DNA from 2 places in the Endozoicomonas sp. SCSIO W0465 genome. Region 1 is predicted to be linked to the other one. Evidence: predicted binding sites of a transcription regulator. Region 1 holds the regulator's gene; the other holds the start of a gene.
The links. The regulator FNR, encoded in region 1, switches genes on or off when oxygen is low (the NO sensors DNR and NnrR bind a similar motif). The targets are predictions, from matches to a motif close to TTGATNTANATCAA.

Region 1 (8,256 bases):
TACTGAATAAAGCTTCATCAGGCTGCACTGAGGCAGCCTTGTTAGAGGATCAAGGCTCGAAATTGATCACCTGAACACCATTACCCTTCTCAAGAATATTGATATTGCCTGAGAAGACGGTCTGATTATCAGCATGCTCATAATCCTTTCGCTTGCCATTGCGGTCAAGCTCCAGATGTTTGAAATCAAACAGTTCTGTATCGGCCATTTGTGAGGGCGCAATATTCTGCATTGCCGTAAAAATGGACTCAATGCGACTGGGGTGCTTTCTTTCCCATTCAGCCAGCATGGCCTTGATGTTTTGTCGTTGCAGGTTTTCCTGGGAGCCACACAGGTTACAGGGAATAATCGGGAACTCCAGCTGCTCTGAGAAGCGGGTTATATCTTTTTCGCGACAATACGCCAAAGGACGAATCAAGATGTTGCGACCATCATCAGAGCGCAGCTTTGGCGGCATGGCAGACAATCTTGAACCATAAAACATATTCAGGAACATGGTTTCTACGATGTCATCCTTGTGATGACCAAGGGCAATTCTGGTCGCCCCAATATCTTCTGCAAAAGCATACAGAGTCCCCCTTCTCAGGCGTGAGCAAAGGCCGCAGGTTGTTTTACCCTCAGGCACTTTTTCCCTGACGACCGAATAAGTGTCCCGATTGATGATGTGATACGGTATCCCCAGCCCGTCAAGGTAGTCAGGCAGGACATGCTCCGGAAAACCGGGCTGCTTCTGATCCAGATTAACGGCAATAAGTTCAAAATGGATTGGCGCACTTTTTTGCAGGCTCATGAGGATATGCAGCATGGTGTAGCTGTCTTTACCACCCGACAGGCAAACCATAACCCGATCGCCATCTTCGATCATATTAAAGTCTTCGATGGCTTTTCCGGTCAGGCGTCTGAGTTTTTTCTGTAGTTTATTGAAACTGTATTTTTCAGAACCAGTCAGGTTGGTCGTCGTCATAGGGGCTGTGCTAACCGTCATTGTAAATCGACTGATTATATCTACCGGTTACCATTCAACCAAGTCAGTGTTTCACGGAAAGTCTGTAGTGGCAAAGGACAGCCGGACAGAAAAGATCTATTTTCTTGATAGAGAATATTACGCTGACGGTAGCAATGATCTACTATTTGAGTTCGGAATTTCTGAAAAGAATAAAAGCAAGGTTCTCCAGTATCTTTGTGCAGGGGTAGCAAAATGACAGATCATGATAAGTTGCAAAAATGGTTGCTGGCTCGCAGGGATGAGCTGAATACGCGTCTGGGCAAAATTAAAAAAGATGCCTCCCGTAAAAACAGCGCAGACTGGTCTGAACAGGCCCAGGAACGGGAGAATGATGAAGTTATTGATGCGCTTGGGAATGAGGCGGTTATTGAGCTCGGTAAAATTAACCGGGCTCTTGATCGCATGAACGAAGGAGATTACGGATTTTGTTTATCCTGCGGCAAGGACATTCCGGTTCAGCGTCTGGAAGTTATGCCTTATGCTGACCTGTGCGTTAAATGCGCAGAAGCCCGCGGCCTATAGTGGGTGTGAGATCACGAAGCATACGATCAGTGCCGCCAGGAGGCTGAATAACAGTCTCAGGCGGGCTTGGCTGCAGCCCGGTTAAAGTACGCGGACTCCTCTGTGGAGCTACCTGATTCAATAATCATCTGTTGATAGCTTTCACAGAAACTCTTGATGGTTCCCGGATTTCTGCTGTGAAACTGCTTTTGCCATAACTTGCCCAAAGCGGCGATATCGTCCTGATCGATGTTCTCTATTTTCAGGCCCGATCGATGATAGATAAGCCATGCAATGGCCGTGGCGTAAACCAGATTGGTGGCAAGCTCATGATGGGGATGGGAAAGAAACTCTCGCTGACTGGCCAACCCACGAACCTTGCTGGAGAGATCAGGGTTTGGAGCAAGAAATAAATCCCAGATATTTCTGTGCATACGCGGTGATATTTGATAAATACCAAGGGCCTGATGATTGGCCAGTTTCAGGTGAAAGCCGAGTCCTGACTCTCTGGCAGCAGTACCAAGCAGCAGATTTTCAGCGGTTGGGCTCCACATGCCCAGATGCTTAAGTGCTGGGCGAACCACATAGTGTCGCAATTCCTTGGCACAAATTCCCATATGAAAAGTCCTTTTTTCCGGGGAAGTACCTTCCGGCTGAATGCTTCCACGCCTGCCGGACAAGATTCTGGAGCCGACTCAGGAATACTGGCACCGGCCCTATGAGAGATATCGTATCATCCCTGAAATTCTGAACTGATGATGGTCTTATTCGCCTTCAAAACTGCACAGGGTGTAGGTTGGAATGCCGGCCGCATTGAGTTTATCAGCACCTTTGAGGTCGGGCAGGTTGATAATGGCAGCGGCCTCCAGAATGCTGGCCCCGGCATTTCGGATCAACTGATCTGCTGCCAGCAAAGTGCCGCCGGTGGCGATAAGATCATCCATCAACAGGATTTTTTCACCAGCCTTAACGGTGTCTTCATGCATTTCCAGCACGGCTTTTCCATACTCAAGGTCATACTCAACACAGAGGGTTTTACCGGGTAGTTTACCTTTCTTACGAAACAGTACCAGTGGCTTGTTCAGGATATAGGCCAGTGTCGAGCCAAGCAGGAAACCACGGGCATCCAAAGCGCCAATACGATCAAAAGCCTGACGCTCATAACGCTGAACCATGACATCTACGGTCTTGCGCCATGCTTCCGGGTTTTCAAACAGCGTGGTGATATCCCTGAACAGGATACCTTCATGAGGCCAGTTCGGTATGGTTCTGATTTGGGATCGCAGATATACCTGAACGGATGAGCTTTCGTTTGTATGCATGGGAGAGAGCATGCCGCTATCAGTCAATAGAACAAATGGAAGAAGCCACCTCAAAGGGTAGCTTCATCAGCGAATAAAGTCATGCGCCGGTGACAATCGGGTTTGGTTCCAGCGTTTTTCCGCCGGCCAGTGTGCATAGCTCAACAGAGTTGCGAATTTCGATTTCCTTGCCCACCGCTGAGATCAGGCCATTTTTCTGGAATCGGGTAAATACACGACTTACGGTTTCTACCGCCAGGCCCAGGTAGTTCCCCATCTCATTTCTCGACATGGACAGTCGGAACGACTGGGAAGAAAAACCACGGCGACGAAAACGGCTGGCCAGATTGATCAGGAACGTGGCAATGCGTTCATCTGCGTTTTTCTTGGAGAGCAGCATCATCATTTGCTGATCTTCGCGGATGCGCTTGCTCATCAGTCGCATCAAATGGCGGCGAAGCTCCGGAAACTGATCTGAAAGGGTTTCCAGCTGCTCGAAAGGAATTTCGCAGATCATGGTGGTTTCCATAGCCTGGGCAGAAACCGGGTAGGTATCCGTATCCATGCCACTCAGGCCAAGAATTTCACTGGGCAGGTAAAATCCGGTGATTTGTTCCTCACCTTCATTGGTCGCCGTGTACGTTTTGATAGCCCCGGAGCGAACAGCAAAGACACTGGTGAAGGGGTCGCCTTCCAGAAACAGGTGTTCGCCTTTTTTCAAAGGACGTCCACGCTTGATAATGTGATCCAGCTGATCAATATCCTTAATGCTTAGTGCCAGTGGCAGGCACAGTGAGCTGAGGCTGCAGTCTCTGCAGGCCACATGGCTCGGCTGTCGGACGTTGGGCTTTGACGTCATTGAGAGGCCTCAAAGTCGTATTTGCGAAATTCGACACTGTTTTATCGGAAAGCCAAGTTTATGAAAAATATTACCGGAGTGTAAATCAGGTATATACGCAGCCGGACAGATCTAAAGAAGTAGTTTAGTACTGCTTCAGTAAGGCGTCATAAACGATGTTCCGATGAGATTTCTCTGCTGTGTCGTCTATCCAGCTCAGGGCTGACATCGATAATAGTACCGGTCATTGCACCTGGTGGTTGTGTGTCTTTGTCCCCGGAAAAGTCCATCCGACGTTGTCTTGCGTCACAGGATTGAATTTCCGTTCGTGGTGTTTGACTGACCCGGCAGATTTTGCACTTATGTTTCAAGTAAATCAATGTGAGAGTGGTGATAAAGAGTAGTCAGTTTCGGTTTTCTTCTGATAAGCAGGCCGCAAGTCGGTTCGCGTGCGAACCGACTTGCGGCCTGCTTATCAGATAACCTTTGAGTAGAGCGGCTTTTCTTTCATCTCCGGTTGATGGAGATAGTGGTCGAACTGCATACAGATGTTACGGATCAGCAGGGTTCCTTTAGGCAACACTTCCAGCAAGCCATCACTATTGTAACTGACAAGGCCGTCTTCCCTCATAGGCTCAAGCCTTGCCAGCTCATCACGGAAGTAATCTCTGAATTGAATGCCAAACTGCGCTTCAATATCGCTGAAGTTCAGTTTGAAGTGGCAGATCAGCTGGGTAATCACTGTCTGGCGGACTTTGTCATCATCTGTCATCTTCAGGCCGCGTACCATCGGCAACTGCTGTTCATTGATCATTGCGTAATACTGGGCTTCATCCGTGCTGTTCTGAATATAGGTGTCGCCTACCTGGCTGATGGCAGACACACCCATGCCGATCAGGTCGCAGTGGCCATGGGTGGTATAACCCTGAAAATTCCGGTGCAGAGTACCTTCTTCCCGGGCAACGGCCAGCTCATCGTCAGGCAGGGCAAAGTGATCCATACCAATGTAGATATACCCCTGATCCAGCAGCTTTTCCGTGGCCTTGTGCAGAATTTCCAGCTTCATCTCAGGCACTGGCAGATCCTGTTCATTGATTCGGCGCTGTGGCTTAAAGCGGTGTGGCAGGTGGGCGTAGTTAAACAGGGATAACCTGTCCGGTGCCATATCGACCACACGATCAATGGTTTCCATAAAACTGCTGGCGCTCTGGAAAGGCAGGCCGTAAATCAGGTCCATATGTACGGACCGGAATGCCATGACTCGGGAAGCATCAAGCACAGATTGAATCATACTTTCCGGCTGTACCCGGTTAACGGCTTCCTGCACTCTGGGATTGAGGTCCTGAACACCGATGCTGATTCGGTTGAACCCGAGGTCCCTCAGGGTGCCCATCATGGGCCAGTCAACTTCCCTGGGATCCAGTTCAATGGAATAGTCTGCACCATCGCTGTGGGTCAGCTGGAAGTGCTGGCTGATATGACCCATCAGGTCAGTCATCTGATCTCTGCTCAGAAAGGTCGGAGTGCCGCCGCCAAAGTGGAGCTGTTCAACCCGCTGTTCATTGCTATAGAGTGCTGATTGCATCTCGATCTCACGGAACAGGTATTCCAGATAGATATTGGCACGCTCACGATGCTTGGTCACAATTTTATTGCAGGCGCAGTAATAGCAAACATGAGAGCAGAACGGAATGTGAAAGTAGAGCGAAAGCGGTTTGATACTGCTGGCACTGGACTGGGCATTTTCGTGATATTTGTGAATATCAAAGCTGCCATCAAACTGCACCGCTGTGGGATAGGAGGTATAACGCGGGCCTGAGTGGTTGTAACGGTGAATCAGGTCTTTATCCCAAACTGGTGCACTATTCATCATTGCTCTCGAACGGTAATCTTCATGTCTTGTCAGTCAATGTTTTGGCCTTCAGATCTCTTTTTCGGTGCCGGAAAGCTTAAGGCAAAACAGTCTGTATTACGTCATGATGCTTTTTGGTAGTTTAAAAAGATTTTCAGTTCCGTTCTTTGATTGGTGTCAATAAGTAAGAACCGAACCCGTTATGCCTGAGGACTGTATCGCAGGTGACGTGAAATTTTAAAAGGCAGGGATCTTATCTGCCTTTTGGTTATTAATCGAGCAATTAATGCGCCAGGTGGTTTTATTCTGAACAGGCCGGTGCCTTCTTTTTATCACATATGATGATGCAGCGCGGACATCAGCCACTTCTGGTGAGCGCCTGGCATAGACCATAGCCCGAACAGGATGATCAGCAAACCAGCCAGATTACGGGTAATGCGGGCCTGAATGATACCGCTGAGCTGTCTTGAGAAGGCGCCGAGCAGGAACACTGAGGGTATGGTGCCCATACCGAATGAGGCCATTAACAGCGCACCCTGTACAGGGTTTCCCTGGGTGGCGCTCCAGGCCAGTGTGCTGTAGACCAGGCCGCAGGGTAACCACCCCCAGAGCATGCCAACGGCAAGGGCATTGGCAACGTTTTTTATTGGCAGCAGAGCTTTGGCTTTGGGTTGGATATGTTGCCAGAGTTTATGTCCGATCTTTTCCAGATGTGTCAGACCCCGCCACCAACCGGTCAGATAAAGCCCCATGGCGATTAGCATAATAGCTGCAAAATATCGGAGTCCCATTTTTACTTCCGGGCTGATACCTCCCAGGTACCAGCCAATGCTGCCCAGCAGGAAAGCAGCGATGCTGTAGCTGGTAATCCGTCCAAGATGATAGGCCAGCATCAGCCAGAAGATTTGTGCACGGGACCTGCCTGCCAGGGAGAGACTGAGGGCGGAAGTAATGCCGCCACACATTCCAATGCAGTGGGCACTGCCCAGGATTCCCAGGGTTAATGCGGAAAGTAAAGTGGGGACTTCATTAATGGTCATACACTACTGCCTTGTTTTTCCCTTGCTGACGCAATACTGGTGGTGGATTCCGAGCAAAAAAGATGGACTCGTTCCCACGGTCCCCCGTGGGCATGCATATCAAACTCTCTCTAAGTTCCATGATGCTCAGGGTTTATCATCCTTTTGTGAATTAGCCTTTGGTATCTGTGTGCGTTGAGGCTCATCAAAAAGAATGCTGTGTGCCGGCCCTTCAAGGTCGTCAAACTGTCCATTGTCTACAGCCCAGAAGAACACTTTGATCGCTACACCGATCAGGATCAGGGCCAGAGGAATCAGGATAATCAGGCTTTCCATAATCAGGCAGCTTCTCCGGGTTCAAGGTGGGCGTATACTTCTTCTGATCGGTCTGGTTCATTAACCGGTTTCCCCGGGCGATTCAGTCGCAGGGCATTGGCCACCACAATCAGGGAGCTGAGCGCCATACCGGTAGCCGCCATCCAGGGAGCAATCATGCCAGCAGCGGCCAGGGGCAGTGCGGCCAGGTTGTAGCCAAGGGACCATGCCAGGTTTTGCCGGATGATTTTCCGGGTTCTTATGGTCAGGTTAAAGGCATCGGCCAGTCGCTCAAGGTTGCCACAAATCAATACCGCATCTGCACTGGTGCGTGCCAGGTCAGAGGCATTACCCATGGCCATGGAGATATCCGCCCCTGCCAGAACAGGAACATCATTGATGCCATCACCGACCATCAAGACTTTGTGGCCCTGACTCTGCAGCGTCTGTATATAGTGCAGCTTGTCATCCGGACTGCTTTCAGACTTCCATTGTCGTATACCAAGAGATTCAGCGGTTGCCGCCACCACCAGCTCGGCATCACCACTGAGCAAGGTTACGGTTTTGCCCATCTGTTGCAGCCGTTGGATTGTGTGGGCGGCCTCAGGGCGCAGGCTGTCGGTAATCCTGAACCAGCAGAGCGGTTGCCAGAGTTCCTGGTCAGTACTTTCTGACATCAGCAGCCACTGTCCATCCTGTTCTGGTGTTGCCATGTTGTCGCAGGGGCAGGCAAAGTCTGGTCGTCCGATACGATAAAAGCGGTTGCCAATGGTGCCTTCTATCCCCTGGCCCGGGTGGTTTTTAACATCGTGAGCCTGCTCATGCAGTGACTCAACCGTGTAGAAAAAGGCTTTGGCGATAGGGTGTTCCGAGTGAGCTTCCAGGGCCGCCGCCCGTTGCAGCAACACCTCTTTTGAGCAGTTGCCGTTATCAAGAGGAACGACCCGGCTTAAAGAGAGTTCTCCTTTGGTCAGGGTGCCGGTCTTATCAAAGATCACATGGTCGATGGTTTTCAGGCCCTCCAGAACATGACCACGGGTCACCAGCAGACCCAGACGGTGCAGATAACCGGTAGCCGCAGTCAGGGCGGCAGGGGTGGCCAGGGACAGAGCGCAGGGGCAGGTCACCACCAGAACTGAAAGGGTAATCCAGAACGCGTCTTCCGGAGCAATGCCAGACCAGCCCCAGTAAACGACAATGGCAACCAACAAAACACAGGCAACAAACCAGCCGGCCACCTTATCGGCAATTTTGGCGATGGCGGGTTTATCCTGCTGTGCCCGCTGCAGCAGCTGGATAATGCCGGCTACCCGGGTCTCTTCGCCCACTTTGCTTACCTTCAGCTCAATCGGGTGATCCACGTTGATACTGCTGCACAGCAGTGTATCACCGGGCTGCTTTTCGATGGGCAGGTACTCTCCGGT
Region 2 (8,256 bases), 1.8 Mb from region 1:
TCAGGTGGGATATGCCGACGCCGACTATTTTTCCAGATTATTCAAGCGTCGCTATCAGCTCACGCCTTCTGAATTTCGCAGAAGTGTCCGGGGCAAACTGTTCTACCTGAACGACACCCCAATGGAATGATTACAGTAAACCCCGGAAACGTCCGGGGTATTGGAGACTCCCTCACATGTTTCTGAAAAAACACGCGCTGGCCGCAGGATTGTTTTCCCTCTGCCTTTCATCTGCTAGCCTGGCTGCCTCCCCGCTGGGCATTTGGAAAACCATTGATGACAGCTCAGGTGAAGCAAAAAGTTATGTCACGATTTTCGAAGATAATGGCAAGCTCTCCGGCAAAGTGACCCGGATTATTGACCCAGCCAAACAGGACAGTATTTGCGACCAGTGCCAGGACGATCTGAAAGATCAGAAAATTCAGGGTATGACCATACTCTGGGATATGGAAAAACAAGGGAGCAAGTACGATGACGGAAAAATCGTCGATCCTGAGTCCGGCAAAGTCTACAGCGCTAACATGAAAGTTCTGGAAGATGGACGCAAACTGGAAGTCCGGGGCTACATCGGTTTCTCGCTGATTGGCCGCTCACAAACCTGGGAACGCGTTGAAGATTAATAGATAATTCATTGAACTCATTAATAATTACTACAATATCTCTGATTGCAGCCGGTCTGATCACCGGCTCAATTCTGTTCTGGACCCTACGCCTCGGCATCGGCCCTACCCCTACCTCCCGGAGAGTCAGGACCGCTATCAGAGATGTACTTCCCGATGATGTACCCGGTGATATTGTCGAGCTTGGCTGCGGCTGGGGACACCTGATTCCCACATTAAGAGAAAAATATCCTGATGGAAAGATTAAGGTCTGGGAGCGTTCTCCAATTCCGGCCCTATTTACTCAAACATGCTACGGTATTGATGTAAAAAGAGCGGATTTCTTTCAGGCAGACCTCGGTAATGCCGGCCTTATTGTTTGTTATTTGTACCCCGGAGCTATGGAGCGTGTTGAACAGGAACTGCTCCCTCAACTACCAACCGGTTGCTGGTTAATTACCCATACATTCAGCCTTTCTGGCAGAAAACCGGTTCAGGCCATCAAGGCCGACGATCTGTATAAGACCCCCATTTACCTGTATCAGGTTGGCTGAAACGTCAGTCACTTCTCAGTTAAGATTAAACACCGGTATTTGCTGTGCCTTGCCCTGCCAGCGATATATTTCCAACTCAGCAGGATCACAGGAAACACAGCCCTTCTTGCAGGCCAGAAAGCAGCCCGGCTGCTCGCAGCTCAACTGACCTTTCCTTAACCAGTGAGAGAGCATCCCTCTCATGGCCTCCGGTGACGTATTGAATTTCACACTGAGATCAGCCAGAGAACAAACTTTCTGCTGTTTCAAATAATCACGAATGTTGATCAGCATGATCAGCCCCCGGGACTTCAGGTTTCGGTTAACGGCCAAAGCTACTGACAGTGCTTATGGCCACTTTGCCTCTACTACATCACTGTGGACTGACATCCATCCGCCCTTGCAATACCGTAGCTCCCATCCGTTTCATCAAGGTAACCACAATAAACATCATCAGTATTACCGATATCACCCAGAGCAGGGTTTCACCAGGCTGTACAGACACCAGTGACAGCTGATAGTAAACAGTGGCAACAGCATAGCCAAGGAAGAACGTCCATCCGGCAATGAACAGCGCCCATCCCAGGCTTGTTTCCCGGTAAATAGCGCCCAGTGCTGCTACGCAGGGAGTATAAAGAAGGATCATTAATAAGTAGGCAATAACCGCAGCATGACTTGGGAACAGGCCAGCCATGACAGAGAAAGTGCTGACCGTAACGGCCTGATCTTCTGCAACCGCATCCAGATCAGTCAGATCGCCAACGCCAACTCCCAGTGGATCTGTCAGCGTTCCACTTAAACCACTCAGATTGGCCGGAATCGTTGCAATGGCTTCCTTGATACCTGCCAACAGGTCAAAATCCGCTTCACCCTGAGTTTCAGCATTTTCAGAAGCGGCAATCGCACCATACATTGAGTCAAGAGTACCAACAACGGCTTCTTTCGCCAGAATACCAGTAAACAGGCCTACAGCCGCTGGCCAGTTTTCTTCCGTCATGCCCATGGGGGCAAACACAGGGGTAATGGTTTGGCCAATCTTGCTGAGCATTGAACTCTGAGTGTTCTGGTGACCGAAAGAGCCATCGGTACCGATAGCATTCAGGGTGTTCAACACGACCACAACCATGACAATCGCCTTGCCAGCACGCAGGAGAAAAGCTTTGAGACGGTCCCATGTGCGTAACATTACCTGGGTCACCGATGGCAAGTGATAATTTGGCAACTCCATGATGAATGCCGAACTATCGCCACTGAGGATACTCTGTTTGAGAATCAATCCGGTAAATATCGCCGCCAGAATACCCACCAGGTAGAGGATAAACACAACATTCTGACCTGACTCAGGAAAAAAGGCAGCAGCAAACAGGGCATATACGGGCAAACGGGCCCCGCAAGACATAAAGGGTGCCATGGAGATCGTCAACAGGCGATCCTTCTCGTTATCCAGTGTTCGTGCTGCCATGATCGCTGGCACGTTGCAGCCAAAGCCAACCAGCATCGGCACAAATGCTTTGCCGGGAAGACCGAGAAGACGCATTAGCCGGTCAATGACAAAAGCAGCTCTGGCCATATATCCCGAATCTTCCAGTATGGAAAGGAACAGAAACAAAAAAGCAATGACCGGAATAAAGGTCGAAACGGTCTGGATACCACCACCCACACCATCAGCCAGAAGTGTCACAACCCAGGCAGGAGCACCAACAGAGTTCAGCCAGTGGCCGAGTCCGTCCACCAGCAGAGTCCCGGTAAAAATATCAAAGAAATCAATAAAGACGCTGCCGACGTTAATGGTGAACATGAACATCAGGTACATGACACCAAGGAAAATGGGAAACCCCAACACCCGGTTCAGTACCACACGATCAATGGATTCGGTCAGTCGATGACTGGCAACACCTCTCTCACGAATCACTGACGCCATGATATGACCCACTGCATCGTAACGTCGACTGGCCAGTATAATGTCCAGATCTTCCTCATGGGCCGCTTCAATGATATGACGCTGCTGAGTGGCCACATCAACCACTTGTCTGGTCAGTTCCGGGAGCGGGACACGGTCACCCTCCAATAACTTCAATGCATACCAACGTCGGGAAAGCGGATTATCAAGAACCGCTGACTCTTCGAGAGTCGATTCAATAACACCAATGGCCTGTTCCAGCTGTTCACCAAGATTCATCGGTGGAGCCACTGAAATACCATTATCCAGAAAGTCATTAATGTCTGTTAAAAAGGCTTTGATATTGCCTGTCTTACTGGCAACCAGTGGCAGCACTGGGCAGCCAAGCTCCTCAGAGAGCTGATCAATATCAATGTCCATGCCTTTTTCTTTGGCAACGTCCATCATATTGAGAACGACAATGACCGGAACCCCCATATCCAGCAATTGAGTGGTCAGGTACAAATTTCTTTCTATATTTGAGGCATCAAGAATATTGATGATCAAATCTGCTTCACGCTTGAGGATGTAGTCACGGGCCACCTTCTCATCAAGAGAGACGTCGCTGTCCACAACATCCAGGCAGTACGTCCCGGGCAGATCAACAACTTCAATGGAGTGATTTTCAAAGGTATAAAAGCCACTGCGCTTTTCAACCGTTACCCCGGGCCAGTTACCAACCCGCTGCCGGGCACCTGTTAACGCATTGAACAGCGTTGTCTTACCACAGTTAGGGTTCCCTACGATTGCAACAATATGCTTTTTCATACTCTGGCAACCTCAACAACTGCGGCTTCATCCTTTCGAATAGACAATTGGAAGCCTCTGACTTCCAACTGAATTGGATCTCCCAAAGGAGCAACACGACAAACCGTGAACCGGGTTCCGGGCGTCAATCCCATTGCCAGCAACTTTCGCCGGTAGGCGCTGCCAGCATCCAGAAATGCTGTCACCCGGCCACATTCACCGCTCTTCAGCTCACCCAGTGTCACCTTCATCTACTTATCTCCGCAGGCATCATGTCTCAGTTTTGGAAACGCTTTCTCTGCACTGCAGGCAATGATTCTCAAAACGCCCAAAATATTTCAACTCAAATCATATGCCAGGAACAAAAGCCTAATTTTTGTAGGTTTTTTAGTTTGAAATGGTGGGTGCCTGACAAATTTTCGACTGATAAAAATATATACGCAAATGAGAATTGTTACAATTTAGAGAGCGATTAACGAACCCTGTTTATTGACCAGTGTCAATTCACGTCATTTGTACATCAGTGTAATTCGGGCCAGATCGGTAAAATCTGCGATGTATGCAGTAAAGATCGACTGGTTAGCAGGACAGCCAATCAGTCGTTCCTTGAAGTATTAATAACTGACAAGCAGGCATCTTATGGAATCGATGGGTACATCGCACCAGACATAAACTGAAGAATGCGGTTAACCTGGCAGCTGTAACCAAACTCATTGTCATACCAGACATAGAGTACACAGCGTTTTCCATCAACGATGGTGGCCTGTCCATCAACTACACCAGCACGGCGGCTACCCACAAAATCACTGGAAACCGCTTCAACAGATGTGACATAGTCCACCTGTTTCTGCAGTCTTGAATACAGTGACGTTTCCCTGATGAAGCTATTAAGCTCTTCAACTGTCGTCGCCTTTGCCAGGGAAAGATTAAGGATTGCCAGTGAAACATTCGGGGTTGGCACCCGAATGGCGTTACCCGTCAACTTACCCTCAAGTTCAGGCAAAGCTTTGGCAACGGCTTTCGCCGCTCCGGTCTCGGTAATCACCATATTCAGGGCAGCACTGCGCCCACGACGCTCACCTTTGTGATAGTTGTCGATCAGATTCTGATCATTGGTGTAGGAGTGAACCGTCTCAACATGACCATATTCAACACCAAACTGATCATGAATGGCCTTTAAAACCGGAGTAATAGCGTTAGTAGTACAGGAGGCGGCGGAAAGAATCTGATCCGTTGGCTCAATATCTTTATGATTTACCCCATAAACGATATTCTTGATATCCCCTTTACCCGGTGCCGTCAACAGGACTCTGGATACCCCCCTGGACTGCAAATGCTGGCTTAGTCCTTCTTTGTCGCGCCATTTCCCGGTATTGTCGACAACCACCGCATGATGAATGCCATACTGCGTGTAATCAATAGCATCCGGAGAGTTCGAATAGATTACCTGAATGGCCACACCATTGGCATAGATGACTTTATTCTCTTCATCGACAGAAATAGTGCCCTGAAAAGAACCATGAACGGAGTCACGACGCAGGAGGCTTGCGCGCTTCTGTAGATCATTTTCTGCACCACCGGGCCTGACGACAACGGCTCTCAGATTAAGGCCTGCCCCACTGCCAGCACGCTCAATCAGAATTCTGGCCATTAACCGACCAATTCGTCCAAAGCCATACAATACTACATCCTGACCAGGCTCCAGAGTCTGCTTATGGCCGTTGGCCACGGGTGCTACCTTTTCGGTCACATACTCATCCAGAGAACGCCCTTCACTCTCAGAACGATAACCAACAGCCAGCTTGCCAATATCGATACGGGATGGTCCCAGATCAAGGCCACTGAGAATCTCAAGTACAGGGTAAGTCTCACGAACAGAAAGACCATTATCTTCAATCTGACGGACAAACTTATGGGCTTTCAGGAGATTAATGACGGAGCGGTTAATGACGGGTCGTCCAAAAATAGACGTGACAACGTTGTGATTTCTATAAAGCTGGCCGATCAACGGGATCATTGACTCAGCCAGTGCTTCACGTTCTTTCCAGTCCTGAAAACGGTCTGTTGCCACGATAAATTCCCGTTTATTATTGCTATTTCAGATTCAGCCCCGTCATTGGGACTATTGTTTTGCCAGTATTATCCTTATTGGAGGTATCTGAGGCAACAAAGATCAACAAACATTATCATCAGCAATATTGACGCACGAAATTTTTACCCTTTTCAGTCATTTCACCCTGCGAATACTGGGAGAAAAGAATCACAAAGGCTACAATCCACCTCTTGTGTCGGTATGTGTAAAAATATCCGCAGCCAATTCCGGACAAATTCTCGTCATTTGGGTTAATCAGGAGGACCTTCAGAATTTTCATGTTTCAACACACTATCCCTCTGCCAACTCATCCCGGCGACAAGCTTCAATGGGGAAACCTCTCTAAAACCGGACCTGCCTTTACCATTTCCTGTGCTGCGGTAAGGGACAACCATCCGCTGATGATTATTACCCCAGACAGTTCATCAGCGAGCCGACTCGAAGAAGAGCTGGCCTTTTTCCTTGCTGAAGAGGGGCACATAGACGTTCAGCAAATGCCGGACTGGGAAATATTACCCTACGATACCTTCTCACCCCATCAGGATATTATTTCCCAGAGACTGTCAACGCTTTACCACCTTCCTTCGGCCGACAACCGTGACAGAAAAAAAGTGCTGATTGTGCCAGTCACCACGCTGTTACATCGTTTGTGCCCGAAAAGCTATTTACTTGGCAGCGGCCTGTCTTTGCAACCGGGAACCCGGTTTATCATTGATGAACGCCGAGGCCAGTTTGAACAGGCAGGGTATCGCTGTGTCGACTCAGTGATGGAACATGGTGAGTTTGCCATCCGTGGTTCTATTGTTGATATTTTTCCTATGGGGGCTGAGACGCCTTATCGGGTTGACCTCTTTGATGATGAGATAGAATCTCTGAGAACTTTTGATCCTGAAACCCAGCGTTCCATTGCAACGGTTCAGGAAATAGAACTGTTACCAGGACACGAATTTCCCCTGGATAAGCAAGGGATAGAGCTATTTCGCAGCAACTTTCGGGAAACTTTTGACGTTAACTATCGTGAATGCCCAATTTACCAGGACATTAGCGGGGGGATTGCCAGCCCTGGCATTGAATACTACCTGCCTCTCTTCTTCCGGGAAACGTCCACGCTGTTTGACTACATTCCACAAAATACCCGAATACTGGTCTATGATGCCATGGACTCATCCCTGGACCATTTTTATTCGGATGTTCACTCACGTTATGAAAACCGACGCGTTGACCCCCAAAGGCCGATTCTCCCGCCCTCCAGGGTGCTGATGCCTTCTGAAGAGTTACATCGCAGACTGAACGACTTCCCCAGAGTGACATTGTTTGAACAGCCTGTTGCACCTAAAGCCGGTCGGTTTAACCTGAATTGCCAAGCGTTGCCGGAACTGACCATTAATGCCCGGCTTGAGCACCCACTGGCACACCTCAACACTTTCATCAATGGCATCAATCATGTCCTTCTGGTCGCCGAAAGCGCCGGGCGGAGAGAAGTATTGCTGGAGCTGCTGAGTCAAAATAATATAACCCCTGACCTTTGCGATAGCTGGCCCGGGTTTCTCAGAGAAAAGCCGGCCCTCGCTGTCTGTACCGGGCTACTGGATAACGGACTGTATTTACCGGAAGAACAAATTGCTGTTATCCCGGAAGCTCTTTTGCTCGGCCAGAGAGTACAACAGAGCCGGCGAAGAAAAGTGGATGATGAACAAAGTGCTGACCAGGTTATTCGCAATCTTACAGAACTGAGAATCGGCGCACCTGTCGTTCATATTGACCATGGCGTTGGCAGGTACAGAGGACTGGAAACACTGGTAGTGGATGGCCAGACCACTGAGTTCCTGACCCTGGAATATGCTAACGAAGCCAAACTCTATGTTCCTGTGGCGTCTCTTCACCTGATTTCCCGATACACCGGTGCTGATGATGAACTTGCCCCACTCCATCGGCTGGGTAGCGACCAATGGAGCAAGGTGCGTCGAAAGGCCGCAGAAAAAGCAAGAGATGTGGCCGTTGAACTGCTGGACATTTATGCCCGCCGGGAAGCTCGAAAAGGGTTTCCGTTCATCAAGCCAGAGCAAAACTACCTGGCCTTTGCTGCTGCCTTTCCGTTTGAAGAGACACCCGATCAACAACAGACAATTGCAGCCGTCATTCATGATATGTGCGCCCCAAAACCAATGGACCGGCTGGTCTGCGGTGATGTTGGCTTTGGTAAGACAGAAGTTGCCATGCGTGCCGCCTTCCTTGCTGTCCACAGCGGGAAACAGGTGGCAATTCTAGTGCCAACCACCCTTCTGGCACAGCAGCACTATGAAAGCTTTAAGGATCGCTTTGCCGATTGGCCGGTAGAAATTGATG

Region 2: MJO57_RS14905 (FeoA family protein) is a predicted target of FNR. The motif match lies at 4,308-4,321, and genes of this name have one in related genera.

The regions. Positions count from the first base shown of each region.
Region 1 is NZ_CP092417.1:5,155,344-5,163,599, forward strand. Features, by position in the region: gene ttcA (tRNA 2-thiocytidine(32) synthetase TtcA) at 50-964, opposite strand; gene MJO57_RS23010 (TraR/DksA family transcriptional regulator) at 1,199-1,528, shown strand; gene MJO57_RS23015 (hypothetical protein) at 1,585-2,187, opposite strand; gene MJO57_RS23020 (adenine phosphoribosyltransferase) at 2,272-2,829, opposite strand; gene fnr (fumarate/nitrate reduction transcriptional regulator Fnr) at 2,909-3,667, opposite strand; gene hemN (oxygen-independent coproporphyrinogen III oxidase) at 4,122-5,519, opposite strand; gene MJO57_RS23035 (sulfite exporter TauE/SafE family protein) at 5,831-6,538, opposite strand; gene ccoS (cbb3-type cytochrome oxidase assembly protein CcoS) at 6,665-6,853, opposite strand; gene MJO57_RS23045 (heavy metal translocating P-type ATPase) at 6,856-8,256, opposite strand, start outside.
Region 2 is NZ_CP092417.1:3,347,369-3,355,624, reverse strand. Features, by position in the region: gene MJO57_RS14930 (GlxA family transcriptional regulator) at 1-130, shown strand, start outside; gene MJO57_RS14925 (DUF2147 domain-containing protein) at 177-620, shown strand; gene MJO57_RS14920 (hypothetical protein) at 632-1,153, shown strand; gene MJO57_RS14915 (FeoC-like transcriptional regulator) at 1,169-1,465, opposite strand; gene feoB (Fe(2+) transporter permease subunit FeoB) at 1,506-3,839, opposite strand; gene MJO57_RS14905 (FeoA family protein) at 3,836-4,069, opposite strand; gene MJO57_RS14900 (glyceraldehyde-3-phosphate dehydrogenase) at 4,456-5,889, opposite strand; gene mfd (transcription-repair coupling factor) at 6,189-8,256, shown strand, end outside.